3 regions of the Nakamurella multipartita DSM 44233 genome follow, and region 2 is predicted to be linked to each of the others. Evidence: riboswitches for the same ligand, from Rfam matches in the RefSeq annotation. Region 2 holds a riboswitch; each other region holds the start of a gene.
The links. A riboswitch is a leader RNA that binds a small molecule or an ion and turns the genes downstream of it on or off. The one in region 2 is predicted to bind S-adenosylmethionine.
Positions count from the first base shown of each region.

Region 1: linked by a shared signal. The riboswitch ahead of thrC (threonine synthase) and the one ahead of NAMU_RS31950 (putative leader peptide) in region 2 are both predicted to bind S-adenosylmethionine.
Region 3: linked by a shared signal. The riboswitch ahead of NAMU_RS03895 (aminotransferase class V-fold PLP-dependent enzyme) and the one ahead of NAMU_RS31950 (putative leader peptide) in region 2 are both predicted to bind S-adenosylmethionine.

Region 1 covers NC_013235.1:1,708,643-1,719,008, reverse strand. The annotation lists gene lepA (translation elongation factor 4) at 1-977, opposite strand, end outside; gene NAMU_RS07775 (RNA polymerase sigma factor) at 1,038-2,327, opposite strand; gene NAMU_RS07770 (YciI family protein) at 2,380-2,736, opposite strand; gene NAMU_RS07765 (dihydrofolate reductase family protein) at 2,790-3,518, opposite strand; gene NAMU_RS07760 (lipase family alpha/beta hydrolase) at 3,624-4,547, shown strand; gene rpsT (30S ribosomal protein S20) at 4,689-4,949, shown strand; gene holA (DNA polymerase III subunit delta) at 4,982-5,971, opposite strand; SAM riboswitch class I at 6,104-6,244, shown strand; gene thrC (threonine synthase) at 6,258-7,547, shown strand; gene NAMU_RS07740 (glutamyl-tRNA reductase) at 7,645-8,937, opposite strand; gene hemE (uroporphyrinogen decarboxylase) at 9,075-10,193, shown strand; gene NAMU_RS07730 (protoporphyrinogen/coproporphyrinogen oxidase) at 10,241-10,366, shown strand, end outside.
Region 2 covers NC_013235.1:4,816,472-4,826,837, reverse strand. The annotation lists gene NAMU_RS21530 (ABC transporter ATP-binding protein) at 1-218, opposite strand, end outside; gene NAMU_RS21525 (ABC transporter permease) at 191-1,126, opposite strand; gene NAMU_RS21520 (ABC transporter substrate-binding protein) at 1,113-2,219, opposite strand; gene NAMU_RS31950 (putative leader peptide) at 2,447-2,557, opposite strand; SAM riboswitch class IV at 2,607-2,718, opposite strand; gene NAMU_RS21515 (MetQ/NlpA family ABC transporter substrate-binding protein) at 3,194-4,138, shown strand; gene NAMU_RS21510 (methionine ABC transporter ATP-binding protein) at 4,210-5,232, shown strand; gene NAMU_RS21505 (methionine ABC transporter permease) at 5,229-5,891, shown strand; gene NAMU_RS21500 (IS1182-like element ISNml3 family transposase) at 6,138-7,691, opposite strand; gene NAMU_RS21495 (glutamate--cysteine ligase) at 7,755-8,897, opposite strand; gene NAMU_RS21490 (NADP-dependent oxidoreductase) at 9,062-9,967, shown strand; gene NAMU_RS21485 (LLM class flavin-dependent oxidoreductase) at 9,987-10,366, shown strand, end outside.
Region 3 covers NC_013235.1:858,726-869,091, forward strand. The annotation lists gene NAMU_RS03870 (VWA domain-containing protein) at 1-1,208, shown strand, start outside; gene NAMU_RS30210 (energy-coupling factor ABC transporter permease) at 1,195-1,911, shown strand; gene NAMU_RS30215 (PDGLE domain-containing protein) at 1,908-2,231, shown strand; gene cbiQ (cobalt ECF transporter T component CbiQ) at 2,237-3,022, shown strand; gene NAMU_RS03890 (energy-coupling factor ABC transporter ATP-binding protein) at 3,019-3,753, shown strand; gene NAMU_RS03895 (aminotransferase class V-fold PLP-dependent enzyme) at 3,799-5,253, opposite strand; SAM riboswitch class IV at 5,298-5,412, opposite strand; gene NAMU_RS03900 (pyridoxamine 5'-phosphate oxidase family protein) at 5,509-6,495, opposite strand; gene NAMU_RS03905 (hemerythrin domain-containing protein) at 6,628-7,359, shown strand; gene NAMU_RS03910 (hypothetical protein) at 7,372-8,028, opposite strand; gene NAMU_RS03915 (hypothetical protein) at 7,986-9,056, opposite strand; gene NAMU_RS30810 (IS481 family transposase) at 9,204-10,196, shown strand.

The DNA.
Region 1 (10,366 bases), 3.0 Mb from region 2:
GGGTCGCGGTACCCGCCGAGCGGGACGGTGGCGCCCTTGGCCGCGGAGGTGATGGTGTCGCCGACCTTGGACTGCCGGACGTCCTTGACGCCGGTGATCAGGTAACCGACCTCGCCGACCCCCAGCCCGACCGTGGGGATGGGTTCGGGCGAGATGACGCCGACCTCGAGCAGTTCGTGGATGGCCCGGGTGGACATCATCTGGATGCGCTCGCGCGGGGTGATCTTGCCGTCGATGACGCGGATGTAGGTGATGACGCCGCGGTAGATGTCGTAGACCGAGTCGAAGATCATCGCGCGGGCGGGGGCGTCCGCGTCGCCGACCGGCGGCGGGATCTCGGCCACCACCTTGTCCAGCAGCTCCTTGACCCCGGCCCCGGTCTTGCCGGAGACCCGCAGCACGTCGTCGGGCGAGCCGCCGATGATGTGCGCGATCTCCTCGGCGTACCGCTCCGGCTGGGCGGCCGGCAGGTCGATCTTGTTCAGCACCGGGATGACGTGCAGGTCGTTCTCCAGGGCCAGGTACAGGTTGGCCAAGGTCTGCGCCTCGATGCCCTGCGCGGCGTCGACCAGCAGCACGGCCCCCTCGCAGGCGGCCAGCGAGCGGGACACCTCGTAGGTGAAGTCCACGTGGCCGGGGGTGTCGATCAGGTTCAGGACGTGATCGATGGTCTTGCCGTCGCGGCCGGGCGCGGCCCAGGGCAGCCGGACGGCCTGCGACTTGATGGTGATGCCACGCTCACGCTCGATGTCCATCCGGTCCAGGTACTGGGCCCGCATGGCCCGCTCCTCCACCACCCCGGTGAGCTGCAGCATCCGGTCCGCGAGCGTCGACTTGCCGTGATCGATGTGCGCGATGATGCAGAAGTTGCGGATCAACTCCGGCGGGGTGAACGTGCGATGGGCACGGGCGGCGAGACCAGATGTCACGGGAGTCTTTCTGGATCCTTCTGGAGTGCGGGCGGGCGGACGCTCCATCGTCCCACGGCCGGGCCCCGAGTCCGGCAATCACCGGCCCACCGGGGTCCCCGGCCGCCTTCAGTGGCCGGTCAGCTCGCGCTGCTTGCGGCGCAGGAAGGCCCGTTCGGCCTCGTTCTCGGTCATGCCCAGGGCCTGTTCGTAGGCGGCCGCGGCGTCCTGCGGCCGGTCGAGCCGGCGCAGCAGATCGGCCCGGGCGACGTGCCACGGGTGGTATCCGGCCAGGTCCAGGGGTTCGACCAGGGCCAGCCCGACCGCCGGACCGTCCAGCTCGGCGACCGCGACCGCCCGGTTCAGCTCGACGATCGGTGACGGGTGCACCCGGCGCAGCTGGTCGTACAGCGCGACGATCTGGCCCCAGTCGGTGTCCGCGGCGGTCGGCGCGTCGGTGTGCACCGCGTTGATCGCGGCCAGCAGCTGGTACTGGCCGGGTCGGTTGCGGCGCAGGCACTCGCGGACCAGCTCGTGCCCCTGCCCGATCAGGTCCCGGGACCAGGCCGTCCGGTCCTGCTCGTCCAGCGGCACCAGCACCCCGCCGGCCACCCGGGTGGCCCGCCGGGCCTGGGTGAGCAGCATCAGCGCGAGCAGCCCGGCGACCTCGGGTTCGTCGGGGAGCAGGCCGCGGACCACCCGGGTGAGCCGGATCGCCTCGGCGCACAGGTCGTCGCGCACCGGCTGGTCGCCGGAGCTGGCCAGATAGCCCTCGTTGAAGATCAGGTAGAGCACCGCCAGCACACCGGCCAGCCGGGCCGGCAGGTCCTCCGCCTGCGGCACCCGGTACGGGATGCCGGCCGTCTTGATCTTGCGCTTGGCCCGGGTCAGCCGCTGGGCCATGGTCGGCTCCGGGACCAGGAACGCCTGCGCGATCTCGGTGCTGGTCAGCCCGCCGAGCAGGCGCAGGGTGAGCGCGACCCGCGCCTCCGGGGCCAGCGCCGGGTGGCAGCAGGTGAAGATCAGCCGGAGCCGGTCGTCGGTGATCACGCCGACCTCCTCCTCCTGCCGGTCGCGCTCGGCGATCGGGTCGTGCTGGGTCAGGGTCTGGGCGCTGGCCTGCCGGTGCCGAGCGTCCCGGGTGGACTCACGACGGATCCGGTCGATGGCCCGGTTGGTGGCCGTGGTGGTGAGCCAGCCGCCGGGATTGGCCGGCAGGCCCTGCTCGGGCCAGGTCTGCAGCGCGACGACCAGCGCGTCGCCGAGCGCTTCCTCGGCCAGGTCGATGTCGCTGAAGCGACGGATCAGGGTGGCGACCAGCCGTCCGTGCTCGGCCCGGAACACCTGCTCGATGCTCCGGGCCGGGACGGAACCGATGCGCGGGGCGGTGTCGATGCGCGGAGCGGGGTCGTCGGGCATGCCCCCATTTCACCCGACGATCGCCCGCCCGGACGAAGACCGCCGGTGGCGGCTAGGCCTCGCCCTGGAAGGGGCGGACCTCGACCCGGCCCTCGCAGGCGGCCGAGCCCTTGCGGGCCCATTCCAGGGCCTCGTCCAGGTCGGCGGCCTGGATCACCCAGAAGCCGCCCAGGTACTCCTTGGTCTCGGAGAACGGTCCGTCGGTGATGACCGCCTCGGCGCCGCGGGCGTCGACCACGGTGGCCGATTCGATGTCTTCCAGGCCGCCGGCGAACACCCAGGCGCCGGCCTGCCGGACCTGCTCGTTGAACGCGTCGACCTGCTGGAACATCCGCTGCATGTCCTGCTCGGTGATGGCGGCGACCTCGGCCGGGGACTCGTGGTGGACGGAGAGCATGTACTGCTTCATGGTGGGCTCCTGTGGGTTACGGGGTGATCGTGCGGGATGGGTTCGGGGCGTGCTCAGGCCGGGACGGTGGCGCTCACCTCCGTCCCGTCGGCCTCGAGGTCGGTGGTGCCGTCGGCGGTGAGGTCACCGCTGGTGAACGCGGTCGGCTCGAGAACCAGGTGGGTCAGGCCGCCCGCAGTGGCCGTCCGCGACACCGTCCGGAAGGCCGTCGGCCGGCTGTGCTCGTCGAACAGGCGCTTGCCCTGGCCGACGACCACCGGGAACACCAGCAGCCGGTAGGTGTCGACCAGCCCGGCGTTGTGCAGGGTCTGCGCGAGCTGCCAGCTGCCATGTACCTGCAGTTCCCGGCCGGGCTGCTGCTTGATCGCCCGGACCTGCTCGACCACGTCGCCGCGGATCACGGTGGTCGGACCCCAGGCCGCCTGCTCGTCGGTGAGCGTGTCGGAGACCAGGTACTTGGGGAAGGTGTTCAGCACGCGGGCCACCAGCTCCTCCTGGTTCGGGTAGGCGCTCCAGTACGGCCGCATCATGTCGAAGGTGGTCCGCCCGAGCAGCACGGCGTCGGCGTGGGCGAACCATTCCTCGTCGACGATCCGACCGAACTCCTCGTCCAGGTGCGGGACCAGCCAGCCGCCCCGGGTGAAACCTCCGGTGGTGTCCTCCTGCGGGGCGCCGGGGCCCTGCATGACGCCGTCGAGGCTGACGAAGATGTTCAGGCTGAGCTTCATCGGTGACTCCTTGCGGTCCGGGTGGGTGACCGGCTCGATCACCCCTTGCACCATGACCACGAACGACCACCGCGCCGGACGACAGCCGGGCCGACTTTTCTTCCGACTTTTTCTTCCGACTTTCTCCGGGGACCCCGGCCGGCTCTACGGTGGCAGGCGATGAGGCGCACTGTTCGGGCCGGCCGACCGGCATCGGTGCTGGTCGGGCTGTTGTTGGCGGTCGGCGCCTGCTCCGCCGCCGGCGCGCCGACCGACCCGGCCACCACCGCCGTCCCGACCACCGCTGTCCCGACCACCGCTGCCCCGACCCCCTCGTCGTCGGTGCCGACCCTGGCACCGACTGCGTCCCCGTCCCGGATCCGGTCCCCCCTTCCCGATGTGCACGTCCCCGGAGTGAACGACCCGTCCTGCCGGTCGGCGGAGCGGCCGGTGGTGCTGCTGCCCGGCACGTTCTCCACGGTGCAGAGCAATTTCACCGCCCTGGCCGCGGCGCTGCAGGCCGGCGGGCGCTGCGTCTACGGCCTGAACTACTCCCTGGCCGGCGTCGCCCCGGTCCGTGACTCGGCGAGCGCCGCGGCCGGCTTCGTCCAGGACGTCCGCGCCGCGACCGGGGCCGATCAAGTCGACGTGGTCGGGTTCTCCCAGGGTGGGTTGGTGCTGCGGACCGCGCTGCGGCTGGACGGTCTGGCCCCGGCGGTGGCCAGCGCGGTGCTGATCGCGCCGTCGTTCCACGGCTCGACCGCGGACCTGCTCACCGGGGTGCCGGCGGCCGCCTGTCCGGCCTGCGCGGATCAGACCGCCGGCTCGGCCCTGCTGACCGAGCTGGACGCCGGCGGCGACCTGGACGGGCAGGTGCGCTACGCGACCATTTCCAGCCGGGACGACACCGTGGTGACGCCGGTGGACGGGCAGTCGCCGGTTGGGCCGGCCGACCGGGTCCGGTCGCTGGTCATCCAGGACCGATGCCCCCGGGCGACGGTCTCGCACCTGGACCTGCCCGCCGACCCGGGGGTGGTCGGCTGGGTGGGCGCCGCGCTGGACAGCGACGGCCGGCCCGAGCCGACCGCGTATCGTTGCCCCTGATCGCTACGGGAAGATCAGCTCGGGTTTGTGACCGGCTTGTGGCGGCTGGTAAAGTGGACCGCCGTGTGTGCCCGACGGCGTCACACCCACGATCGACGAACGTGTCGGTCACTCCCAACGACGAAACGAAGGCATTCCGGCGTGGCCAACATCAAGTCCCAGATCAAGCGCAACCGCACCAACGAAGCTGCGCGACTGCGCAACAAGTCGGTCAAGTCGTCGCTGAAGACGGCCGTGCGCAAGGTGCGGACCGCAGCCGAGGCCGGCGACAAGACGGCGGCCGAGGTCGAGCTCAAGGCCGCCTGCCGCAGCCTGGACAAGGCCGCCTCCAAGGGCGTCATCCACGCGAACCAGGCCGCCAACCGCAAGTCGGCGCTGACCCAGCTGGTCAACCAGGTCTGATCCACCGCTTCCGGCGCCGGTGACCGAGCGGGTCACCGGCGCTTTCGTGCTGCCACCAGATCGATCACCGCGCGCTCCAACGCGTACTCGACATCGACCGCCGCGCCTTTGACCGCGGCGTTCAGCTCGGCCACGATCGCCATGCCGCCGACCAACCCGTCGGTCGACCAGCCGCGGGCCATCCCCCGGGCTCGATCGACCTTCCACGGCGGCATGCCCAGCGCGGAGGCGATCGCGTAGGAATTGCCGCCCTTGGCCCCGGACACCTTGGCCACCGTCCGGACGCCATCGGCCAGCGCATCGGCGACCAGCACGGGCGCCACCCCGACCCCCAGCGCCCAGCGCAGCGACTCCAGCGCGCCGGCCAGGTCACCGGACATCGTGGCGTCGGACACGGTGAACCCGGTGACCTCGGCCCGGCCCCGGTGATAGCGGCGGACCGCCTGCTCGTCGACGGTGCCGCCGGTGTCGGCCACCAGCTGGTCGGCCGCCGCGGCCAGCTCCCGCAGATCCGAGCCGACCGCCTCGACCAGCGCGGTCACCGCGGCCGGGTTGGTGGTGCCGCCGGCCCGCCGGATCTCGGCCCGGACGAAGTCGATCCGCTCGTTGAGCCGGGTGATCTTGTTGCAGGTCACCACGGTGGCCCCGGCCTTGGTCAGGGCCTCGCCGATGGCCTTGTTGCGGGCGCCGCCGGCGTGCTGGACGACCAGCCACACCCCCTCGACCGGGTCCTTGGTGTACCCGATCAGCGCGGCGGCCAGGTCCTTGCCGGCCTCGTGCGCGCCGCGGATGACCACCACCCGGGGTTCGGCGAACAGGCTCGGCGCGACCAGGTCGGAGAACTCCCCCACGGTGAGCCCGGCGGCGACGCCGTCGCGGCGTTCGGCGCCCGCCTCGATCCGGCGGGCCGCGGCCGTCGCCCGGGAAATCGCCCGGTCGACCAGCAGCTGCTCGTCACCGGTGAGAAGCACCAGCGGGGTCAGCTCACCCGACCCGGATCCCGTCTGCGCCATGCCCGACATGGTGCCAGGGGGCTGTGACACCGGCCGCCGCACCGCCGATCGACGACCCCCGGCCAGTCGTCGCGGCCGGCCGTCGCGACCGGTCGGCGGCCTCGGGAGATGCGTTACGATTGCCGGACAACTGAAGAACCCACCTCATCCAGAGGGGCAGAGGGACACGGCCCGATGAAGCCCCGGCAACCACTGTTGATGATCGTCATCTCCTGACCGCGCGTCCGGGGCCGATCGACAGCAGGTGCCACTTCCGTCCCGCTTCGGCGGGGAAGATGAGCAGAAAGGCCTCGTCATGACCTCTGTGCTGTCCACCCCCGGGTCCGCCGGTTCCGCCTCCGCGCCCGGCATCGATCTGGGTCCCGCCGTCGCGCTGTCCTGTCGCGAGTGCGGCAACCGCGTCGAACTGGGCCCGTACTACGCGTGTATGGAGTGTTTCGGGCCGCTCGAGGTGGCCTACGAGTTCACCTTGCGCGGCGACGCCCTCAAGCAGCGGATCGAGTCCGGTCCGGCGAACATCTGGCGGTACGCCGACCTGTTGCCGGTGCCGGCCGACGTCGCACAGACCCCGAACATGAACCCGGGCAACACCAAGCTGATCCGGGCCGACAACCTGGCCAAGGAGCTGGGCATGCGCCGGCTCTGGGTCAAGGACGACTCCGGGAACCCGACCCACTCGTTCAAGGACCGCGTCGTCGCCGTCGCGCTGGCCGCGGCCCGCAAGCTCGGCTTCACCGTGCTGGCCTGCCCGAGCACCGGCAACCTGGCCAACGCGGTCGCCGCGGCCGCCGCCCGGGCCGGCATCCGGTCCGTCGTGCTGATCCCGGCCAATCTGGAGCAGCAGAAGATCCTGACCACCGCCGCCTACGGCGGCACCCTGGTCGCGGTCGACGGCAACTACGACGACATCAACCGGCTGGCCGGCGAGATCGCCGCCGAGCAGGAGGACTGGGCGTTCGTCAACGTCAACGTCCGGCCCTACTACGCCGAGGGCTCCAAGACCCTGGGCTTCGAGGTCGCCGAGCAGCTCGGCTGGCGGCTGCCCGAGCAGGTCGTCATCCCCATCGCCTCCGGCGCGCAGCTGGTCAAGGTGGACAAGGGCTTCACCGAGCTGGGCGAGCTGGGCCTGGTCGAACCCACGCCGTACAAGGTGTTCGGTGCCCAGGCGACCGGCTGCTCGCCGGTGTCCGAGGCGTTCAAGCAGGGCTGGGACGTGGTCAAGCCGGTCCGGCCGGACACCATCGCCAAGTCGCTGGCCATCGGCAACCCGGCGGACGGCCCGTACGTGCTGGACGTGACCCGGCGCACCGGCGGGGCGATCGAGGACGTCAGCGACGACGAGGTGATCGCCGGCATCAAGCTGCTGGCCCGCACCGAGGGCATCTTCGGCGAGACCGCCGGCGGCGTCACCATCGCCACCCTGCGCAAGCTGCTGGCCAGCGGCCAGCTCGACCCCGAGGCCGAGACCGTGGTGTTCAACACCGGTGACGGCCTCAAGACGCTGGACGCGATCGCCGGCGAGGTCGGGCCGACCGCGACGATCAAGCCGACCCTGGGTGCGTTCGAGGCGGCCGGACTGGCCTGACCCCGGTGCGGGCGGTTCGTCGTCGTTCGTCGTCGACGGGCCGCCCGGCTCGGAGTGCTCGGCTGGTGCGCTCTGCTGGTGCGCGGTGCTGGTGGGCTCAGCTGGTGCGCAGGGCGGCGACCGGGTGCGCCGCGGTCTCCGATTCGGTGATGTCGATGCCGAACAGCGTGTGCAGGGCCTGGACGTAACCGGCGCCGTCACCGGTGCGGGCCAGTTCCTGGGCGCGCAGCGTCGGGGTGTGCAGCAGGGCCTGGGTCACCCGGTGCAGGGCCCGCTCCACGTCCGCGGCCACGTCGGCCGGGTACTTGGCCCGCAGCCGGTCCAGTTCCTTCTCCACCGTGCCGGTGACGTGCTGGCGCAACGCGACCACGGCCGGATCCAACCGCCGGATGGCCATCCGCTCCTCGAAGGCGGCGACGCCGGCGATGACGATGTCCTGGGCGGAGACGACAGCGTCCAGGTGGGCCGGATCGACCTGCTGCTGCACCGAATGCAGGTCCACCACACGCACCCCGGGCACTGCCCGGGCCGGTCCGGCGACATGCGGGTGCAGGGCCAGGTCGATGATCGGCAACGGCCGCGACCGGGCGGCGACCGCGGCGGCCAGCATGGCCTCGTCGAGCATCCCGGCGGACTGCCCGCTGCAGGCCACCACGAGGTCGACCTGGGCCATGGTCGCGACCAGGTCGGCGGCGGACACGGCGGTGGCGGCGTGCCGGTCGGCGAAGGTGTCGGCGCGGCCGCTGGGCGAATGCACGAGCAGCTGGGTGACCCCGCGGGTGCGCAGCTCGGCGGCGACGACCCGCGCGTAGGCGCCGGTGCCGATGATCAGCGCGGTCTGCGCGCCCGGCCCGCCCGGGCCGACGCCGGTGATGTCCAGGGCGACCGAGGCGACCGACCGGCCGGCCGCGCCCAGCCCGGTTTCGGTGGCGACCTGCTTGGCCACCCGGGCCGCGGTCTGGAACAGCTGGTTGATGGGGGGCGAGACGGTGCCGGCGGCCTGCGCCTCGCGCAGCGCCCGGGCGATCTGCCCGGCGATCTCCACCTCGCCGACGACCATCGAGTCCAGCCCGGAGGCCACGGTGAACAGATGGGCCACCGCGGGCGCGCCCACCCGGACCTTGAGCATGGCCGCGACCTCGACCGCGTCCAGCCCGGTCACCTGGGCCAGCTGGGCGGCGACGCCCTCGATCGCGTCGTGGAACCGGGCGGCGTCCAGGTAGATCTCGAGCCGGTTGCAGGTCGAGACGACGACGGCGCCGTCGATCGGCATGTCCGGTTGGCGGGCCAGCTCGCCGACGGCCCGGCTGAGCAGCGTCGGGTGCATGGCGAGCCGGTCCAACTGCGTCAGCTCGAGGTCGTGATGGCTGGCGCCAAGAACCATGAGCATGATCCGGAATGCTACCGGTGGGACCGTCCGGCCCGGTACGAAGGCAAGCCTCACCTAGCTTTGCCGACCCGGTCTGACCAGGACTTTTGTCCGGAGCCGGGCACCGCGCCGGCCGGCCGGGTGGCCGAGGTGACACGATGGCAGGGATGACTGCTTCCGAGACCGCCACCGGGACCGCCGCCGGCCCGATGGGTGACGCGCTCCCCCCGACCCATCCGCTGGTCGACGGCCGCACCGCCGGGGCGCCGCTGCTGGCCGCCTACCGGGGTACCCGGCCGGCCCACCGGCCCGTCTGGTTCATGCGCCAGGCCGGCCGGTCGCTGCCCGAGTACCGCGAGGTCCGCCGGGGCATCGGCATGCTCGAGTCCTGCCTGATGCCCGAGCTGGCCGCGGAGATCACCCTGCAGCCCGTGCGCCGGCACGGCGTGGACGCGGCGATCCTGTTCAGCGACATCGTGGTGCCGCTCAAGCTGGCCGGGATCGACGTGCAGATCGTGGCCGGGACCGGCCCGGTGGTGGCCGCCCCGATCCGCACCGCCGCCGACGTCGCCGCGTTGCCGACGCTGGATCCCGACGCCCTGGCGCCGGTGGCGGCCGAGGCCGCCGGCGTGGTCGCCGAGCTCGGGTCGACGCCGCTGATCGGCTTCGCCGGGGCCCCGTTCACCCTGGCCTCCTACCTGGTCGAGGGCGGGCCCAGCCGCGATCACCGGCTGACCAAGACCCTGATGCACGCCGAGCCGCAGGTCTGGCACGCGCTGCTGACCTGGGTGGCCGGGGTGACCGGCGCGTTCCTGCGGGCCCAGATCCTGGCCGGCGCCTCGGCGGTGCAGGTCTTCGACTCCTGGGCGGGCGCGTTGAGCCGGCCCGACTACGAGCGGTTCGTCGCCCCGCACTCGGCGGCCGTGTTCGCCGCGGTGGCCGACCTGCCGGTGCCGCGGGTGCATTTCGGCGTCGGCACCGGCGAGCTGCTCACCGCCATGCGCGACGTCGGCGCCGACGTCGTCGGCATCGACCACCGGATCCCGCTGGACGAGGCCAGCGACCGGTTGGGCGGCGCGACGCCGGTGCAGGGCAACATCGACCCGGCCCTGCTGTTCGCCGGCCGTCAGGCCCTGCATGCGCACGCCGAGGATGTGATCCGGCGCGGCCGGGCCGCCCCCGGGCACGTGGTCAACCTGGGTCACGGCGTCCCGCCGGACACCGACCCGGACGTGCTCACCGAGCTGGTCGAGTTCGTGCATTCCCGGCCGGAATGAGCCCGCGGGATCCTGGGCCGGACCCCGCTTCCGGGCCGGAGGTGGTGGTGCTGGGCGCCGGCCTCGCCGGCCTGAGCGCCGCCCTGGATCTGGCCCGGGCCGGGCTGCGCCCGCTGGTCCTGGAGGCCGCGGCGCGGGCCGGCGGGGTCGTCTGCGCGCACACCGTGGGCGGG
Region 2 (10,366 bases):
TCCAGGTCGGCCAGGATCCGCAGCAGCGTGCTCTTGCCGCACCCGCTGGCCCCCAGCAGCACGACGAACTCGCCCGGGGCGATGTCCAGGTCGAGGTCGGAGATGACGGCGCGGTCCCCGAACCGCTTGGTCAGCCCCCGGACCCGGACCGCGAAGGGCGCGGCGTCCGCCGGAACGGCGGGGGAGCAAGTCAGGTCCCGGTGAACGACGGTCGCCATGCCAGCAACACCCTTTCCAGTCCGCGGACGATCAGGTCGGCCAACAGGCCCAGGAGCGCGTACAACACCAGGCACAGCACGATGGTGTCGGTCTCGAAGAATTCGCGAGCGGTGTTCACCAGGAAGCCGATACCGGTGGTGGCGTTGATGGTCTCGGCGAAAACGAGGATCAACCAGGACACGCCGATCGAGTACCGCAGGCCGACCAGGCCGCTGGGCACCGCGGCCGGCAGGATGACGTGCCGGATGAGGCCGAGCTTGCGCAGGCCCAGGGTGCGGCCGGCCTCGATCAGCGCCGGGTCGGTCCCGCGGATCCCGGCGAACAGGTTTAGGTAGAGCGGGAAGAAGACGCCCAGGGCGATCAGGATGAGCTTGGGCTGGTCGCCGATGCCGAACCAGATGATCAGCAACGGGATGAGGCCCACAACGGGCACGGTCCGCAGCATCTGGATGGGGGCGTCGATGATGTCCTCGCCGACCTTGAACAGCCCGGCGATGAGCGCGGCGACCAGAGCGGCGGTGACGCCGAAGAACAACCCGAGCCCGACGCGCTGGGCCGAGGCCACGATGGCCTCCTGCAGCTCGCCCGTGCGCAGCAACTCACCGGCCTTGACCACCACCCGTTGCGGGGAGGCCAACGTATTCGCCGACAACCAGCCCACGGCGCTGAGCACGTACCAGAGCAGGATCAACAGCAGTGGGCTGATGGACTTGATCACCCATCGGGGCACCCGCGCCCGGCGGGCCCGCGGGCGGCCCGCTCGGGTTGACCGACCGGTGATGACGGTGACCGGGATCGGGTGCTCGCTCGGGCCGGTGGGGAGCACACCGTTGTCCGGAGCGACCGGCCGCGGGGCCCGTGCCCGCGCGGCCGGCAACGCGCCGGCGCTGACGTCAGCCGCCGACATACTCGCCCTCGATCGCGGTCAGGTCGGCGTCGAACGAGGTGCTCCAGTAGTCGCCGATGCTGAAGCCGGTGGTGAGAATGCCTGCCTTGACGAAGGTGTCGAGCACGTCCTGCTGGGAGGCGATCGCCTCGGCCGAGGTCGGCACGAACTTGCTCGGACGTTGCGCCTCACCGTCGGTGAAGGTGCTCAGCGCCTGCTCGACCGGTTGCTTGGTCTGCTCGGCGACGACCGCGGCCCATGTGTCCGGGTTGGCCCGGGCCCAGTTGAAGGCCCGTTGCAGCCGGGAGAAGTAGTCCGCGATGGCCGCATGCTTGGCCGGATCGTCGATCACCGTCGGCGTCGAGACGTAGACGAAATTGCCGGACAGGATGTCCCGGGCGTCGACGATGGTGCTGGCGCCCTTGGCGTGGGCCGAGATGATGGCGTTGCCGTAGGACGCCAGCGCATCCACCTGGCCGGACAGCAGGGCGGCCAGCCCGTCGCTGGTGGACAGGGGGACCGCTTCGATGTCACTCCAGCTCAGGCCGGCCTGTTCCAGGGCCTTGTACAGGAAGTAGTGCGCCGTGGTGTTCTGGACGTAGGCGACCTTCTTGCCCTTGAGGCCGGCGGCGTCGGTGATCGAACTCCCTTCGGGAACCACGACCTCCTGGGTCAGCGTGTTGCCCTGGCGGACGGCGACGATCGCCAGGGAGCCGGGGCCACCCGACTGGGCGGCGAAGATCGGCGGGATCTCGCTGGCACTGGCCAGGTCGATGGCGCCGGCCCCCAGCGCCTCGAGTTGCAGGTTGCCGCCCTGGAACAGGCTGAAGTCGGTGGTGTAGGGCGTGTCCGCCAGGCCCGCCTTCTCCAGCAGGAGTTGTTGCTGCTTGTAACCGGTTTCGCCGATCCGCAGGGTGACGCCGGACAGGTCGAGGGAGTCGGCGGCCGCCGACACCGAGCCGCTGGAGACGGCGCCGGCTGACGTGGCCGACGGGGAGCTGGTCGACGGGGAGGTGGTCGAGCCGGAGCACGCCGCGAGCAGCAGGGCGGCGCCGACGGCGGCGATCGGTGCGGTGGCGGTGGCGAGGCGCCGCAGGAGCGGGCGTCTGGTCATCGGGGGCCTTTCTGGCGGGCGGGTGGTAGTACGAGGACGACAGTTGTTGCTGGTCAACGGAAATGGGCACGCCAAGCGGACCGCGGCGGCCCCGGGAAGAAGTGCGCGGCGGCGTACGCAGGCGGAAAATGCCGGCTCGGACGAAGGTGTCGATCAGCCGGTGCGAGACGGCGACAGACCGCCCGCCCGATACCGGGTCGGGGCAGCGATCACCGCGGCAGGAGTGGTCAGCAACCGGGACACAGCGCGCTGGCGACGCGCTGCAGATCCACATGACGCCGGCAGAACCAGGCGGCCGACGCGGGTGGACACGAGAACTCGGTGGGCGCAACGTTCATGATGGTCCTCACCTCGTCAGTCCCTCGTCCGGTGGACTCGTGATGAGCGAGCCCGCGCTTGCGGGAGCCGTTCGGCCCCGCCAGGTCTTCATCCGGAGCACCCCACCGCGGAGGAGGGTTGCCGCCCAGCTAGCCGGAGCTCGATGCTGGGACTCATGACCTTTCAAGAAAGGTAGCGGATCAACCGGCGCAGGGTCAATCCATCCCCGGCGGGGCCACCATGAGTCGGTCGATGATCCCGGACACAGTGTCGGTGAGCAACGACACCACGGGGTTTGCCCCGGTCGTTTGACCATGCCGGAGGTATCGCTCTACGTTGGAGCGGTGTTGACGAACCGGACAGATCGCAGCGATAGGGCTGCCGCATGTCCGCAGCTCGTCCCGACCGTTCTGTTCGCGCACACCACCCTGCCCGGGGGGCTGTGTCCGGGCTGTTGATCGGCCCAACCGGCTCGCTCGAGCCTGCCGTCCGCGGACGGAATTGCCTGATCTGACGCGACATTCGCGTCTCGATGCGGTGGTCCGAGCACTACCGGCCCGTCATTTCCCAGATTCGCGCGTCGCCGAGGAAGCACGGTCTGTCTTCATTCACCCTCATGCGGCGATGTCGTCGCTCTGCAGTCAAGGAACAGACCCATGACCTCCGGATCCGAACCCACCGGTACCCCCGCGGCCCTGCCCGAACGCAAGAAGTCCCGCACCGGGTTGATCGTCGGTGTCGTGGCCGCCGTGGTGGCCCTGGCCGTCGCCGCCACCGTCCTGATCGTCACTCTCACCCGCTCGGATGAGGACAAGGTCGTGGTCAAGGTCGGGACCACCGAGGCCAGTGCCGACTACTGGCCCATCCTGATCAAACTGGCCGCCGACAAGGGAATCGATCTGCAGACAGTCAATTTCGGTGACTACACGCAGGCCAATCCGGCGCTGGCGCAGGGCCAGCTGGATCTGAACCTGTTCCAGCATCTGCTCTACCTGGCCAACTACAACGTCTCGGCCGATCAGACGCTCACCCCGATCGGCTCGACGGTCGTCGTGCCCCTGGGGCTGTACTCGACCCGGCATACCGCGCTGGAGCAGATCCCGCAGGCCGGGCAGGTCGCCATCCCCAACGATCCGACCAACCAGGCGCGGGCGCTGCTGGTGTTGCAGCAGGCCGGGTTGATCTCGCTCAAGGGCGGCGGCACCGTGCTGTCCACCCCGGCCGACATCGATACCGCCGCCTCGAAGGTCACGGTCGTGCCGGTCGATGCGCAGCAGACGGTCACCTCGTTGTCCTCGGTCGATGCGGCCATCGTCAACAACAATTTCGCCCTGGACGCCAAGCTCGATCCGTCCCAGGCGCTCTACAACGACGACCCGTCCAAGCCGGCCGCCGAGCCCTACATCAACGCCTTCGTGGCGCGGGCCGCGGACCAGGACAACCCGACCTACCGCACGATCGTCGAGCTGTACCACGATCCGGCGGTGACTGCGGCGGTGGTGAACGCCTCCCAGGGCACCGCGGTGATCGTCGATCGCCCGCAGACCGACCTGCAGACCATCCTGACCGGTCTGGAGCAGACGGTCCGCGACAGCAAGTGAGCACCGGCGCCGAGGGTGCCCCGGCCGGGGCCCCGTCCAGCCCCGACAGACCCCGCACCGATGGAGACACCGTGGCACCGCTGATTCAGTTCCAGGACGTGAGCAAGACTTTCGGGCAGGGACCGGATGCCGTCAGCGCCCTGCGCGGGGTCACGCTGGACATCCAGGCCGGGGACATCTTCGCGATCATCGGCGGCTCGGGGGCGGGCAAGAGCACCCTGGTGCGGATGATCAACGCCCTGGAGTCGGCGACCGCCGGTCACATCGTCATCGAGGGCACCGACATCACCACCCTGTCCGAGCGGGAGCTGCGTCAGGTCCGCTCCCGGATGGGGATGATCTTCCAGCAGTTCAATCTGATGCGGTCGCGCCACGTCTACGGGAACATCGCCTACCCACTGAAGATCGCCAAATGGCCCAAGGACAAGCAGAAGGCTCGGGTCACCGAGCTGCTCAACTTCGTCGGGCTGCTGGACAAGGCCTGGAGCTATCCCGATCAGCTGTCCGGAGGGCAGAAGCAACGGGTGGGGATCGCGCGGGCCCTGGCCACCAACCCGTCCATCCTGCTGGCCGACGAGTCGACCAGCGCGCTGGACCCGGAGACCACCGAGGACGTGCTGCGTCTGCTGCAGCGGGTCAACTCCGAACTCGGAGTGACCGTGGTGGTCATCACGCACGAGATGGACGTCGTGCGCAGCATTGCCAACCGGGTCGCGGTGCTGGACCGGGGCCGGCTGATCGAGGTCGGATCGGTGTATGAAGTCTTCTCCCGGCCCCAGGCCGACACCACCCGTAAGTTCGTCGAATCCGCCTTGCGGGACCGGCCGGACGGGGTGGACGTCGAGCGGCTCAAGCAGCGGCATCAGGGCCGGCTCGTGCTGGTCGACGTGACCAACGACGACCGCATCGGGCGGGTCCTGGCCCACCGGGCCCGGGTCAGCGACCTGGAGTTCGATTTCGTCTTCGGCGGCATCACCTCCCTGCACGACGGTTCGTTCGGCAAGATCACCCTCGAGCTGGTCGGCTCGCCGGACTCGGTCGACCGGACGGTGGCCGATCTGCGTGCGGTGACCGTGGTGGAGGACGTGGCATGAGCACCGACTGGAGCACGTTGTGGCCGGTCTTCTTGAGCTCGATCGGTCAGACGCTGGTGATGGTGACCGTCACGATGGTGGTCGGCGGGTTCTTCGGGTTGGTGATCGGCATCCTGCTGTACACCACGCGCAAGGGCGGACTGCTGCAAAGCGGGCCGGCCTCCACGATTCTCAACGTCATCGTGAACTTCGTGCGGCCGATCCCGTTCATCATTTTCATCACCGCGGTCGGCCCGCTGACCCTGTTGGCGATGGGCACGACCATCGGCACCGCGGCCGCGATCTTCCCGCTGACCCTGGCCGCCTCCTTCGGCATCTCGCGCATCGTCGAGCAGAACCTGGTCAGCATCGACCCGGGCGTGATCGAGGCGGCGCGGGCGATGGGGGCGAGCCCGATGCGGATCATCGTCACCCTGCTGATACCCGAGGCACTCGGGCCGTTGATCCTGGGGTACACGTTCGCGTTCGTGGCGGTGGTCGACATGACCGCCGTGGCCGGCGCGGTCGGCGGGGGCGGTCTGGGCAATTTCGCGATCACCTTCGGCTACCAGCGCTTCAACTGGGTGGTCACCTGGATCGCGGTCATCACCATCATCATCCTGGTCCAGGTCGCCCAGTTCGTGGGCAACTGGTTGGCCCGCAAGGCTCTTCGGCGCTGATCGGGCCGATCCGGGCGACCGTCGAGTGGGCGGCGGCGGTCGACCGCCGCCGCCCGGCCGGCTAGGACGCTCCTGAATAACGGTCACTTGTGGGTTCGGGAGTTCGCTTTGGGACAGTGGGAGCGTTCGCGCGTGATCGGGCTGTCAGGCGTGGTCCTGAGTCGTCGCCCGGCCCTGGATGATTCTCCTGACTGATCGGAGGGACGGGCCGTTGCTCACGGCCCGGTGAGGTCTCGTGCCGGCCGGTCAGGCCGGTGCAATGGTCCACGTCCCGCTCACCCGCGTCAGCCCGAGGGTGAGCATTCGCCTGAGGTTGATCGCAGCGGCGCGGTGGTGCCACCAGTGGTCGTTCTTGGCGACGCCGCGGTAGCGGACTTTGCGGTTGCCGCGGACCAGCCAGGAGATCGATCGTTCGACCATCGGCCGGTGCCGTCGGTAGACCTGTTGGAAGTCCTCGGTTTCCGCTTGTCGACGGGCCGCCCTGAGCAGGCTTTCGTACTCGGTCAGCTTCAGCGATCGACCGGCGTCGCTGGTCGTGCATTGGGCCCGGAGCGGGCAGCCGCGGCAAGCCGCTCCGAAGGTGACGGACCATTGCGCGGTGATCGACCGGGTCACCCCGTTCGGGCAGGTGGCCGTCCTGGCCTCGGGGTCGACGGTGAAGTCGTCCAGGGTGAACCCGCCCGGCACGGCCGACCGCAGCGGGAACGGCTTGATCAACGCGATGTGCCCGGCATGGTCCAGTTCGGCCCGCGCGGATCCCGATCCGTACGCCGAATCGGCCAGCACGTGCAGCTTTTCGGTCTCCTGTGCCAGCAAGGTGGGTCCAACCTCGGCGTCGCTGTTGCCGCGTCCGCTGGCCATGGTCACCGCGCAGGCGGTGACCAGACCGGTGTCGGGTTCGACCGCGATGTGTGCCTTGAACCCGTCCTGCCGCCGGTGGACGGTCTTGTGGGCGTGCCGCGCCTCCGGGTCCACGGTGGAGATCACCCGGTCCGGGGCGACCCGCTGCGCGATCCGCCACCGTCCGTCGGTGCCGTCCGAGCCCTCGACCGGTTCCACGTCCTGCCCGGCGACCAACGCCAAGAGGGCGACCGCGTCCGCCGCCTTCGGTCCGAGCTCCTGGTCGGGCAGGTGTCCCAGCACCCGATGCGCGTCGGTGACCAGCGCATCGACAAGGGCCTCGCGGGCCTGCTGATCGTTCCAGGCGATCGCCGGTTTGCCCGGGTCGTCATAGTCGTGAGCCGAGCAGTGCTCGCCGACGACCTCGGCGGCGCCGGGTACCTCGCGGCGGACCCGGCGGATCGCCGCGATCAACTGGGTGACCGTGTCCTGGGTGGCGACCGCGTCGTCCAGGATCGTGGAATCCAACGCTCGCCTGCTCTTTCCAGCCAGCACCCCGGTCTGGTCCACGACCTGGCGGACCGCGTCGAAGATCCGGTTCGGCGACTGCGAAGCGGCCAGCCGACGCCGCCAGTACGTCAATGTCGTGGCATGGAACGCCGCAGCGGTCACCGGTAACCCGCACGCTGCCTTCCACCGCAGATCGAACGTCACCGAGTCCACCGTGTCCGCGTCGGACAGGCCGTGCAGAGCCTGCAGCACAATCACCGACGCCATCACGTCGGCCGGCACTGACGGGCGGCCCCGACCCGACGGAAACAGATCCGCGAACATGCCGTCCGGGAACACCTCCCGACGGTGCGCGGCCAGAAACGCGAACACGCTGCCCGGCTTGAGCAGCCCACCGACTACCGACTCGGCATCCAACAACTCACGCTGATCCCGCGACCGACCCTGCACACCAAGATCATCCCGAACCCACAAGATCAACAGGGGCCGACATACGGATAATTCAGGAGCGTCCTAGTGCGTGGTCGGCCGCCCCTCCCGGAGCTCACGGACCAGCGAGGAGGCCACGGCCTTGAGGCTGCCGTGATGGGCCTGGGCGACGCGGAGCTGGCGCTGGTAGCTGGCGCCGTGGTCCGCGATCTGCAGGATGTCCTGCAGTTCCTGGGGGCAGCCCAGGTCGGCCGCGACCGGCTCCAGGCGCGGCACCAGTTCGTGCAGGTCCTCGGTGACCAGACGCTCGTCGCCGGCCGCGTTCTGGATGATGATCGCGTCCATGCCGTAGCGGGCCGCCCGCCACTTGTTCTCCCGGACGAACCAGGGCTGCAGGGTGGGCACGGTCCGCCCGGCGTCGAGTTCCCGGGAAAAGTACTCGACCAGGCATTGGGTGAGCGCGGCGATCGCACCGATCTCGCGGGCCGTGGAGATGCCGTCGAACGTGCGTACCTCGATCGTGCCCCATTTTGGCGACGGTCGGATGTCCCAGCGCAGCTCGGACAGCACGTCGATGACGCCGGTATGCGTGAGGTCGTCGACCAGTGACTCGTACTGCGCCCAGTCGGCAAGCTGCGGGGGCAGGCCCGCGGTCGGCAGTTGCTGGAACATCAGCGCCCGGTTGGAGGCGTACCCGGTGGTCTCGCCGGACCAGAACGGGCTGGACGCGCTCAACGCCTGGAAGTGCGGCAGGTAGGTCAGCAGCCCGTCGATGATCGGCAGCACCTTGTCCCGATCGTCCACCGCGACGTGCACGTGGACACCCCAGATCATCATCTGCCGGCCCCACCAGCGCGTGCGGTCGATCAGCGTGGCGTACCGGTCGTTTCCGGGGGTCACCTGCTGCTGGAACCACTGGCTGAACGGGTGGGTCCCCGAGGAGATCAGCTGCACGCCCAGCGGTTCGGCCAGGTGATAGACCGTGTCGACCATCCGGGTCAGATCGTCCACCGCATCGCCGGCCCGGCGGTGCGGCGCGCTGACGATCTCGACCGTGTTGGTCAACAGCTCGCCGGTCACGTGGGGAAAGGCGCTCGCCGGGCCGAGCCGGGACAGCAGTTCCGGTGCCGCCGGGGACAGCTCCCCGCTGCGCCGGTCGACGCAGGCGATCTCCCATTCGATGCCGAGCCGGGACCGCTCGGACGGCGCGAAGTCGATGGTGCCCATCGTCCGATCCTGTCAGCCCGCTCGACCCCGGTGCGCGCGGCCCGGGCACTTGGGGGACGGGCCGGGAATATCCCATCGAGAGATGCGTTGCCGCTGTCACTGGCTCGGCGCCGGTCCAGGCGTCTGATCGGTGGCCGTTCGGGCCTCCCGAGAAAGGAAACCCCATGCGTGCGGTTCAGTTCCAGGAATACGGCGGTCCCGAGGTGCTCGGCGTCGGACAGGCGCCCGAGGTGCATCCGGGTCCCGGCCAGGTGCGGGTCCAGGTGCGGGCCTCCAGCGTGAATCCGTTGGACTGGAAGCTGCGGGCCGGGTACATGGCCCAGGGCAAGCCGTTGACCAGCCCCGGGATCGTCGGCTTCGACGCCTCCGGCGTGGTCGACGAGATCGGGGAAGGCGTCGACGATGTCGCGGTCGGCGACGATGTCTTCGGGCTGGGATCGGCGACGGCGGCCGACCAGGCTCTGCTCGAGGTCTACGCGCGCAAGCCCGCGTCGGTCGACTGGGCCGTCGCCGCGGCCGCGGGGGTGGCGGCCGAGACGTCCATCCGGGCCTTCGACCTGGTCGGTGTGACCGCGGGCAGCACCGTGCTCGTCGACGGCGGGGCAGGCGGCGTCGGTGCGGTCGCGGTGCAGATCGCGGTGGCCCGCGGGGCGACCGTGATCGCCACGGCCGGGCCGGACAATCAGGACTACCTGCGCGAGATCGGCGCCACCGCCGTCGAGTACGGCGCGGGCGTGGCCGATCGCGTCCGGGCCGTGGCCCCCGACGGGGTCGACGCGGTGTTCGACGTCGCCGGCAAGACCCCGGTGGCCGACCTGCTGAGCCTGGTCCGCGAACCGGCTCAGGTGGTCACGATCGCCCGGTTCGACGCCGGTGACTCGGGCATCCAGCTCACCACGGGACGCGCGGCCACCGCCGGGCAGGCGCTGGCGGAGACCGCCGCGCTGCTGGAGAACGGCGCGCTGGTGATCAAGGTGCAGACGTTCCCGTTCAGCCGGGCCGCCGAAGCGCACCAGATCAGCCAGAGCGGGCACGTTCGCGGCAAACTGGTGCTGATTCCCGAGTCCTGACCGTCAAGAGGAGACAACCGTGCCGGTCCCCGGTCAACCCCTGCGCCGTCTGGGATTTCTGACCATCGGTCTGTTCGACCCGGCCGATCCGGCGGCCGGGCACCGGGCCACCCTGGAGGTCATCGAGCTCGGTGAGCAACTGGGGTTCGACAGCGCGTGGCTGCGCCATCGGCATCTGCAGTACGGCATCTCCTCGCCGATCGCGATGATGGCCGCAGCCGGTCAGCGCACCAGCCAGATCGAGCTGGGCACGGCGGTGACGCCACTGGGCTGGGAGAACCCGTTGCGGCTGGCCGAAGATCTGGCCACGGTGGATCTGCTCTCCGGTGGGCGCATCAACCCGGGCATCAGCGTCGGGCCCCCGATGCAGTACGAGCACCTGAAGGCGGCCCTGTACCC
Region 3 (10,366 bases), 2.1 Mb from region 2:
GCCACAGTCACGACAAGCCCAAGGACATCCGCCGGTACTTCGACCCGAAGGACATGGCCCAGCAGTACAACCTGCACCAGGAGGCCGACAAGGTGGACCTGGCCGCCCTGAGCGACGAGATGGTGCTCTCGGCCGACCGCCCGACCACCGATTCGGCCGCCCCGCGGGTGCAGATCGAGACCAGCCACCTGCATGGCGCGACGATGCCGCACGAGCTGACCACGGCGACCGGAGCCAAGCTGGACACCAACCTGTCCGTCGCCGAGGAGGCGGCCTTGATGGACTGGCTGGCCGCCGGCGAGGACCCCGAGCTGCCGCCCGAGGTGCTGGCCCAGTTGCGGACCCAGGTGGCCGGCATCCTGGACAAGCTGCCGGAGATGCTGCGCAAGCACCTGGCCGCTTTCGCCGCGCTGCGCGAGCAGGCCGTCGAGGGCGCCGAACCGGCCCGGCAGGCCGCGGTGCAGGCGATCTCGGAGGCCGACCGGGCCCGGCTGGAGGAGACGCTGCGCGAGCTGGTCCGGTCGATGAGCGGCGCGCTGACCCACCGCCGTCGCCCGGGCGCGCGGGGCAAGATCGACTCGGCCCGCACCATGCGGCAGAGCATGCGGTACGAGGGCATCCCGTTCCGCCCGGTGTCGGTGGTCCGGGCCCAGGACCGGCCCCGGCTGGTCATTCTCGCCGATGTCAGCCTGTCGGTCCGGCTGAGCACCCGCTTCACCCTGCAGGTCGTGCACGGCCTGCAGCGGCTGGTGCCGCGGGTGCGCACGTTCGCCTTCGTCGACCAGGTCGCCGAGGTGACCGACGTGTTCGCCGACCATGGCGTCGAGGACGCGCTCGGCCTGCTGATGGGCGGCGACATCCTCGACGTGGACGCCAATTCCGACTACGGCCAGGTGTTGGTCAGCTTCCTGGAGCAGTACGGCAGCGAGATCAACCGGCGCACCACGGTGCTCATCCTGGGTGACGGCCGCGGCAACGGCAAGGACCCCCATCCCGAGGCCCTGGAGGAGCTGTCCCGGCGGGCCCGGGAGGTGATCTGGCTGACCCCCGAGGCGCGGTACTCCTGGGTGCTGGCCGGATCCGACATGCCGGTCTACGAATCGCTGTGCAGCCGGGTCGAGGTCGTGCCCGATCTGGCCTCCCTGGACCGGGTGGCCCAGAAGTACGCCGGAGCGAACGCCAAAGGAGGCGTCCATGCATATTCCTGACGGTTTCATCAACGCACCGGTCTCGCTGGCCGGCGGGGTCATCGCGGCCGGGCTGATCGTCGTCTCGGTGCGCAAGGCCGCGGCCGATCTGGATGACCGGCAGGTGCCGCTGGCCGGCCTGGTGGCAGCCTTCATCTTCGCCCTGCAGATGCTCAACTTCCCGGTCGCCGGCGGCACCAGCGGGCACCTGCTCGGCGGCTGCCTGGCCGCCGTGCTGGTCGGGCCGTGGGTCGGCAGCCTGGCCATGTCGGTGGTGTTCATCGTCCAGGCGCTGGTGTTCGCCGACGGTGGCCTGACCGCGCTCGGCCTGAACATCATCCTGATGGGCTACACCACCTGTTTTGGTGGCTACGGCATCTTCCTGCTCATCCGGAAGCTGCTGCCCGCCAAGCGCTCCGCCGTGGTCACCGCGTCCGCGGTCGCCGCCTGGTGCGGCGTGGTGCTGGCCAGCGTCGTGTTCGTCGGCTACTACGCGCTCGGCGGGCAGGGGGGTGCCCCGCTGGGCACGGTCGCGGTGGCGATGATCGGGGTGCACATGCTGATCGGGATCGGCGAGGCCATCATCACCGGGCTGACCGTGGGCGCGGTCCTGGCGACCCGACCCGATCTGGTCTACGGTGCCCGGGATCTGCGACCGGCGCTGCTGGTCGGCACGGTCGATCCCACCGGCCCCGCGGCGAGCACCCGGGGATCGTCCGCATGAGCCGCCGGTCGCTCACCTGGTTCGTGCTGCCGGGTGTCGGGATCGCCTTGATCCTGGCCTTTTTCGTCAGCCCGCTGGCCAGTTCCGCACCGGACGGGCTGGAACGGGTGGCCATCGACCAGGGCTTCGAGGCCCAGGCCACCGCCCACGCCATGGCCGACGCGCCGCTGGCCGACTACGGAGTGGCCGGAGTGCAGACGCCCTGGTTGTCCACCGGGCTGTCCGGGGTCATCGGCGTCCTGCTGTGCTTCGTGCTGGCCGGCGGGGTCGGGTTGGCCATCCGTCGAGCCCGTCGCCGCACGGCGACGCCGGCAGGGTGATCCCGGTGGCCGACGAGGTGGCGCACCGCCACGTGTTTTTCGTGCACGCCGACTCCGGGGTGCACCGGCTGGCGCCGGAGTGCAAACTCGTCGCCACCGTGCTGTTCGTGTTCGCGGTGGTCGCCACCCCGCGGGCGGCGGTCTGGGCGTTCGTCGCGGACGGGCTGATCCTGGTGCTGATCGCGGTCACCGCGCGGGTGCCGCTGGGCCGGTGGGTCCGCCGGCTGGTGATCGAGGTGCCATTCCTGGCCTTCGCCGTGTTCCTGCCACTGGTCGGCGGGGGTCCGTTCGTCCAGGTCGGATTCCTGAGCCTGTCCGAACCGGGACTGTGGGGGGCCTGGAACATCGTGGTCAAGGGCACCCTCGGGGTGGCCGCCACCTCGTTGCTGACCGCGACCACCACCGTGCCGGAGCTGCTGCACGCGCTGGAACGCCTGCGGGTGCCCAGACCGGTCGTCGGGATCGCCGGGTTCATGGTTCGCTACGGCGAGGTGCTGGCCGACGACCTGCGCCGGATGCGGATCGCGCGGCAGTCCCGCGGGGACGATCCGCGGTGGTTGTGGCAGGTCATGGGCATCGCCCGGACCGCGGGCACCCTGTTCGTCCGGGCCTACGAGCGCGGTGAGCGCGTCTACATCGCCATGCTGGCCCGCGGGTACGGCCTCGGACCCGACCGGCCGGCGACGGCGGGTGCGGACGCGGCGCCGGCCCGCCGGGCCTGGGTCGCCGCGCTGACCGCGCCGGTGGCCGCGGGCCTGATCTGTGCCGTCGCGGTCCGGGCGGCGGCATGACCGGGAGGCTCGAGGTGCGGGATCTGGCCTTCGCCTATCCCGACGGCCGGCAGGTGCTGTTCGGGGTGAACCTCACGGTCACGCCGGGGGAGCGGGTCGCCATCCTGGGTCCTAACGGCGCCGGCAAGACCACCCTGGTGCTGCACCTGAACGGCACGCTGCTGGCCGGCGCCGGCACGGTCCGGGTGGACGGGGTGAGTGCGGCCAAGAACTCCCTGCGGGAGATCCGGCGGCGGGTCGGCATCGTGTTCCAGGATCCCGACGATCAGCTCTTCTCGCCCACCGTCCGCGACGACGTCGCGTTCGGTCCCCGCAATCTGGGCTACCGGGGAGCCGAGCTGGACCGTCGGGTGCAGGCCGCGCTACAGGCCGTGGGCATGACGCCGTTCGCCGACCGGGCACCGCACCACCTCAGTTTCGGCCAGCGTCGCCGGGTCGCCGCCGCCACCGTGCTGGCCATGGACCCGACCGTGCTGGTCCTGGACGAGCCATCGTCGAACCTGGACCCGTTGGCCCGTCGCGAGTTCGCCGACATCGTGCTCACCCTCGGGCTGTCCACGGTGATCGTCACCCACGACCTGCTGTACGCGCTGCAGCTGTGCCCGCGGTCGGTGATCCTGAACGGCGGGCGGATCGTCGCCGACGGCCCGACCCGCGACATCCTGGCCGACGAGGCGTTGCTGGCGGCCCACCGGCTGGAACTGCCGGTCGGCTGCGCCCTACCGGGCTGACCGGCCGCCGATCAGCCCGGCGGCGGCCGGAACAGCCCGAGCGTCCTACCGCTGCCAGGGGGCGATGATCGGCAGCTCGCGGCCGTCCACCGCCGGCACCGGCCGGCCGTCGCGCACCACGTAGCGCAACCGCGGGCCGCGCTCAGCGATCGACTCGACCGCCTGCACCAGCCGCTGCACGTGCTCGGTGGTGGTGCCCAGCCCGACCGAAGCGCGCAGAGCCTGGCCGTTCTCGGCGTCGGCGCAGCCGGCCGCGCCGAGCAGCTTGCGCACCAGCGGGTGGGCGCAGAACGCGCCGTCGCGCACGCCGATGCCGTGCTCGGCGGACAGGGCGGCGGCGACCACCGCGGGCTTCTGCCCGGCGATGGTGAAGGTGGCCACGCCGATGCTGTCGGCCCGGTCGCCGAACAGCGAGTGCACGGTCACCCCGGGAATGCCGGCCAGGCCGCGGCGCAGCGTCTCGGTCAGTGCGGTCTCGGCCTGGGCCAAGGCTTCTCGATCGGCGGTGGCCAGCACGTGGCAGGCGGTGGCCAGGGCCACGGTGCCGGGCACGTTGGGTGACCCGGCCTCGTGCCGGTCGGGCAGCGGCTTGTAGTCGGTGGCGTCGTCCCGGACCGATGCGGTGGCGCCGCCGCCGATCAGGTACGGCGGGGCCGCGGCCAGCCAGTCGGCCCGGCCGATCAGCGCGCCCGTTCCGTACGGGGCGTAGAGCTTGTGCCCGGACAGCGCGACGTAGTCGACGCCGAGGTCGGTGATCGAGAACGGGCGGTGCGGGGCGAGCTGCGCGGCGTCCAGGGCGGTGCGGGCTCCTCGGGAGCGGGCGACCCGGGCCAGCTCGGCGACCGGCCACACCTCGCCGGTCACGTTGGACGCGCCGGTGATCACCAGCAGGGCCGGCCCGGGGGCGCGCCGGCGCAGGGCCTGGTCGACCAGGGCGACGGCGTGCGCGGGGGAATCGGGGGCGGGCAGCCGGACCACCCGGCGGTCGCGACCCGGGGCCCGCTCGGCCGACCAGGGCAGCAGCGCGGCGTGGTGCTCGGTCTCGAAGACCACGACGGTGGTCCGGGCCGGCAGGCAGTGCGCGAGCAGGTTGAACGAATCGGTGGTGTGCCGGGTGAAGATCACCGCGTCGTCGGCCCGCCCGCCGACGAAGCTGCGGATCGGCTCCCGGGAGCCCTCGTACAGGCTGGTGCAGACCTTGGAGTGCCAGCCGGCCCCGCGGTGCACGCTGGCGTACCGCTCCAGCAGCTCGTCCACGGTGTCGCGAACCACCCGCAGCGCCGGCGCGGAGGCGCCGTGGTCGAGATTGGCGTACTCGGCGGTGCCGCCGGTGGCCAGCGGCACCCGGGCGTGCGCGCCGACCAGGTCCAGGCCCGGGGCGTGCGGGTGGGTCACCGGGCCGCGACGGGCCGGCCGGACCGCCGCGGGAAGCTCCGTGGTCCAAGGGTTGTCGCCGGCCAGCGCGGCCGCCAGATCAGGTCGTTCGAGTGCGATGGTCACGATGGTCCACCCCTACGGTCCGTGGGACCACCAGGAAGACCGGAGGCCCGCGCTTGCCGAGCGCACCTCGCGCACGGCCAGGTCCTCACCCGGGGCACCCCACCGCGGTTGGAGGGTTGCCGGCCAGCAAGCCGGGGCTATCTGCTGGCACTCATGACCTTGGACGTGGACGTTAGCAGACGCCTGGGCGCCGCGCTACGACCTGGATCACACCGGCGGCACCGGTCCGGGACGGCCCCCCGCGCCGACCGAGGCCTACTGGGCGCCGGGCTGCTCGCACGCCCGGTGGGCCGCCCAGTCGATCGCCGGCCGGTCCAGCCCGCGCCGCTGCAGGTAGCGGTTCGCGGTCCGGCGGGCCCGAATCACCACTCGCGCCATCTCCACCGCGTTGGCCGGGAACATCGTCGGCAGCATCCGGTCGGGCCGGAACATCCAGGTGCCGGCCCCGGATCGGACCAGCTGACCCACCGCCCCGATCTGGCGCTGGTTCCACAGCAGGTCGTCGTGCCGGTGCAGCAGCACCGACGCCGGCCCGGCGGTGAGCGCGGGGCCCGGGTCGTCGACCAGAAAGGCGCCCGACCCGGGTGCGGGGGTGAGCCGAACCCGCCGCAACACCGGCAACTCGCCGTCGGCGGCGGTGCCCAGCACGGCGCCGGAGAATCCGGGCAGTTCCTGCGCGAGCCGGGCCCAGGCGCCCCCGTCGGCCGGCGTGGCGACGGCCGCGCCGCCCATCGGCCGCCGGTCCGCCGCGGGCGCCGTGCTGACCTCCACCGGGGTCACCGTGATCACCAGCCGCAGGTAGTACCAGTCGAAGAGCCGGCGGCTGAACCGGTTGGCGCCGTAGGTGCGGGACGCGGGTTGCCGCTGGGCCAGGCGCTGCCAGTAGCGCTCGAGTCCGGTGGTGCCGGGATGGATCTGTTCCGGGCACCCGGCCGTCCCGCGGACCAGGATCTGCGGCAGATCGGTGCGCCCGGTCCCGGTCGGATCGGAGAACAGCAGGGCCACCCGGGGGTCGCGACGGATGTTGAACGCCTTCTGCGGGAACGAGATCGAGGTGGTCAGCACGATCCGGTCGGTGGCCGGGTCCCAGTCGAAGACGGCCGGCCAGGCGATCGGGACGCCGTTGCGGGACAGAGTGGCCAGCTCGCAGGTGCGGTACTGGTCGATGGCGGTCCGGATGTCGATCCGGCGATCGGCCGGACGGGTGGTCGGGACGGCGGGGGTGACGGTCAGGTCGGTCATGGCGCCGAGTGTGGACGGAGGCGCTGAAGGACCACTGAAAGCCGGCCGAACCCCGGGTCAAGTCCACCTCAAGTGCCGGCCAAGGCTCCGGGCGCACGGTGGGCCGACCACCACCGACCCCAGGAGCGCCCGATGCCCACGTCCTGCCCGCCCGTTCCCCAGATCCGGCTCCCGGGTCAGGCCGCCGCGCCCGCCGGTCCGTGCGACCTGACCCCGATGTACCTGATGCACCATGCGTTTCGCCGCGACCTGCGCCGGTTCGGGGCCGCGGTGGCGACGACGGCGGTGGACGAGCGCGACACCTGGCGCGCGCTGCAGGGCCGTTGGCGCCGGTTCGCCCGCATCCTGCACCACCATCACGCCGGTGAGGATGAGCTCCTGTGGCCGCTGCTCCTGTCCCGTGTCGACGCCGCCGGCGACCCGGATGGTCGGGCCGTGCTGCTGGCCATGGAGGCCGAGCATGCGGAGATCGATCCGCTGCTGGCCGGCTGCGCCACCGGGCTCGATCGGCTGGCCGCCGGGGCGGGTGAGGACACCCGGGCAGCGTTGGCGGTGCGGGTGGCCGCCACCGCCGAGCGCCTCGGACATCATCTGGGCCATGAGGAGTCGGCGGCCATGACGCTGCTCCAGGCGCACGTGACGCCGGCGGAATGGCACGGGATGGACGCCGGCTTCGCCGCGCACTATTCGGCGCGGGACAAGCTCTTCGCCGTGTCCTGGGTCCTCGACGGGTTGCCGCCGGACGTCCGGCGTTCCGTCCTGCGCACGTTTCCCGGCCTGCTCGCGCTGGCCTGGCGGGTGGCGCTGCGGCCCGCCCACGCGCGCCGCGAACGGCGCATCTTCGGCTCCGGATCGGCTCGGTGACCGAGCTGCCGGTCAGAAGCCGTACCGGGCGCGCAGATCGGCGAGCCAGTCGGCCACCACCGGGGCCGGCCAGCTGGCGCACAACCGCGCGGCGTCGTCGGCGTGCCGGCGGGCCACATCGATCTCGCCGACCGCGGCGGCCGCCGCCGCCAGGAAGGCATCGATCGGTCCCAACGGCGGGCCCGTCCCGGCCGCGGCGGTCCGGCCGGCCCAGGGCAGCATCAGCGGATACAGCCGGCCGGCCAGCTCGGGCCGCCCCACCACCAGGGCGGCCTCGGCCAGGATCGCGAAATCAAAAGGCGCGGCGAAGCTGTCGGCATCCAGCGACACCGGGCGCCGGTCCAGCATGGCCGCGGCCGGCGCCAGCCGGCCGCTGCGGATCAGGCCGATCAACACCCCGGTGTCGGTGTCGGTCGCGGTCGCCTCGGTCAGCCCGCGGAACAGCTCCAGAGTGACCTCGGGCTCACCACGCCACAAGGCAATGGTGGCCCGCGCGGCCGTCACGGCCTCGGTGCGGAACGGGAAGGTGGCCAGTGCGGCCTGCCGCAGGTTGTCGGCCAGCAGGGCATCGGCCTGCTCGAACCGGCCCTCCAGTGCCAGCCACGCGGACTGGTAGGCCCCCAGCATCACCTGCAGCATGCGCAGGCCGTGCCGGTCGGCGTGCTCCATCGCCTCGGCGGCGGGATCCGGCGCTCGGCGATCCGTCCGGCCTCACCGGCGTGGACGGCTCGCCAGAACAGACCGACCCCCGCACCGTCGGGATCACCGGCGGCGCGGGCACACTCGATGGACTCCTCGGTCAGGGCGGTCCGCCGATCCAGGGTGGACGGTCCCATGACGGCCAGGCTCAGCGTGCGGCAGGCGAACGACTGCAACCGTGGTTCGCCGAGCCGGCGGGCCATGGCGAAACCACGTTCGGCGTGGGCCACCCGCTCCGCGGGGTGCCCGTCACCGCCCGGCGCCGTCCAGAACAGTTCCCGGGACAGGGCCAAGAACACCCGGCAGCGCAGGGGTGAGTCCCCCTCCGGCAGATCGCGGGCGGCGGTGCGCAGGGCATCGACGGTGACCGGGTGCTGCGCCCCCTCGGGCACGTTGGACCACAGCCCGCCCTCGGCGGCCGCGATCCCGGCCAGCGCGATCCGCTCGACATCACCGAGCCGGCGGGCGATCTCGATGGCCTCGGTGGTGGCGGCCCGCTGCCCTTCGTTGTCCGCGGCGGCCCGGCAGGCCGCCGCCCGGGCCAGCAGCAGGTCGTAGCGGTCACCCGGGCCGGTGGTGCGGTCGGCGCTCTGCGCGTGCAGGGCGGCGGCCAGCAGGGCGGCGGCCTCCTCATGGGCGGCCAGCCCGGTCGCCTCGGTGGCCGCGGCGACCGCGGCCGGCCAGGCCCGGGCGGCGTGCGCCGGCCCGGCTCGCAGCCAGTGCCGGGCGATCTCGGCCCGACGGTGACCGGAGCGGTCACGATCGAGCAGGGCGCCGGCCACGGCGGCGTGCCGCCGCGGCCGGCGCAGCGCGGAGTCGTTGGCCTCGATGGCATCTCGCACCAGCGCGTGGCCGAATTGCAGCTCGCCGGTGCCGGTGACGACCAGCAGGCCGGCCTCCACCGCCGGTTCGAGCGCGTCGAGCACCCCATCCGGATCCAGGTTCGCGGCGCCGGCCAGCAGGTCCGGGTCGATCGCGCGACCGGCAACGGCGGCCACGCGCAGGATCTCCTGGGTCGGCGCCGGTAGCTGTTGTATCCAGGGACATTGGTGACACGCCGGGTCGGCTGGTTGCGGGCATGAGGGAGGGTCCCCTTGGTGAGGTGTGAAGCGACCAAGCAAACACGCCGAACCAGGAGGACCCTCGTGGCCCACCGTAACGCCCCGCTGACCCCCGAGGGACGCCGACGCCTGTGCCAGCGCGTCGATGCCGGTCGGCCGATCTGTCACGTCGCCGCCGAGGCCGGCGTGGCCCGGCAAACCCTGGCCAAGTGGCACGCCCGCTGGAAGGCCGACGGTCCGGCCGGCCTGCAGGACCGCTCGTCGCGCCCGGTGTCCTCACCCGGCCAGGTCGACGCCCAGGTCGAGGACGTCGTGGAGTATCTGCGGCGGCACCTCAAGCTCGGTCCGGTGATGCTGGCCGCGGAGCTGCGCGAGTTCGGGATCACGCTGGCGCCGTCGACGATCCACCGGGTCCTGGTGCGCCGGGGCATCTCTCGCCTGCGGGACCTGGACGTCACCGGCCATCAGCTGCGGGAACCGGTCCGCCGGTACGAGTGGGCCGCGCCCGGTGACCTGATCCACGTCGATGTGAAGAAGATCGGCCGCATCCCCGACGGCGGCGGCTGGCGGATCCACGGCCGGGGCAACGACGCCCACCGAGCCTCCCAGCGGGGTCAGCGACCCGGGTACGCGTTCCTGCACACCGCGATCGATGACCGGTCCCGGCTGGCCTACACCGAAGAACTGGCCGACGAGAAGTCCGTGACCGCGGCCGGTTTCTGGGCCCGCGCGGTCGAGTTCTTCGCCGCGCACGGCATCGAGAGGATCCACCGGGTGCTGACCGACAACGGTTCCTGCTACCGCGGCAAGGACTTCAACACCGCGCTGGGGGCCACGGTCCACAAGTACACCCGACCGTACCGACCGCAGACCAACGGAAAGGTCGAGCGGTACCACCGGACCCTGGCCCGGGAATGGGCCTACCGCCAGGCCTGGTCCTGCAACGACGAACGAGCCGCCGCCCTGGCCGGGTTCGTGCACCGCTACAACTACCATCGGCCGCACACCGCGCTGAAGGGCAAACCGCCCGCCTACCGCACGCCAGCCGTTACCAACCTGTCCGGGCTCAACAGGTAGCCGGCCCACGCGCGCCGCGATGACGTCGGTGACCGCGGCCGGCACCCCGCCGACCCCCGGGTCGGGTCCCCGCGCCGGATCGGCCGCGCGCAGCAGTTCGAGCAGGAAGAACGGGTTGCCGCCGGTGCGCTCCCGCAGGGCGGCGCCGTCCGCCGGGACGTCCGGCCGGT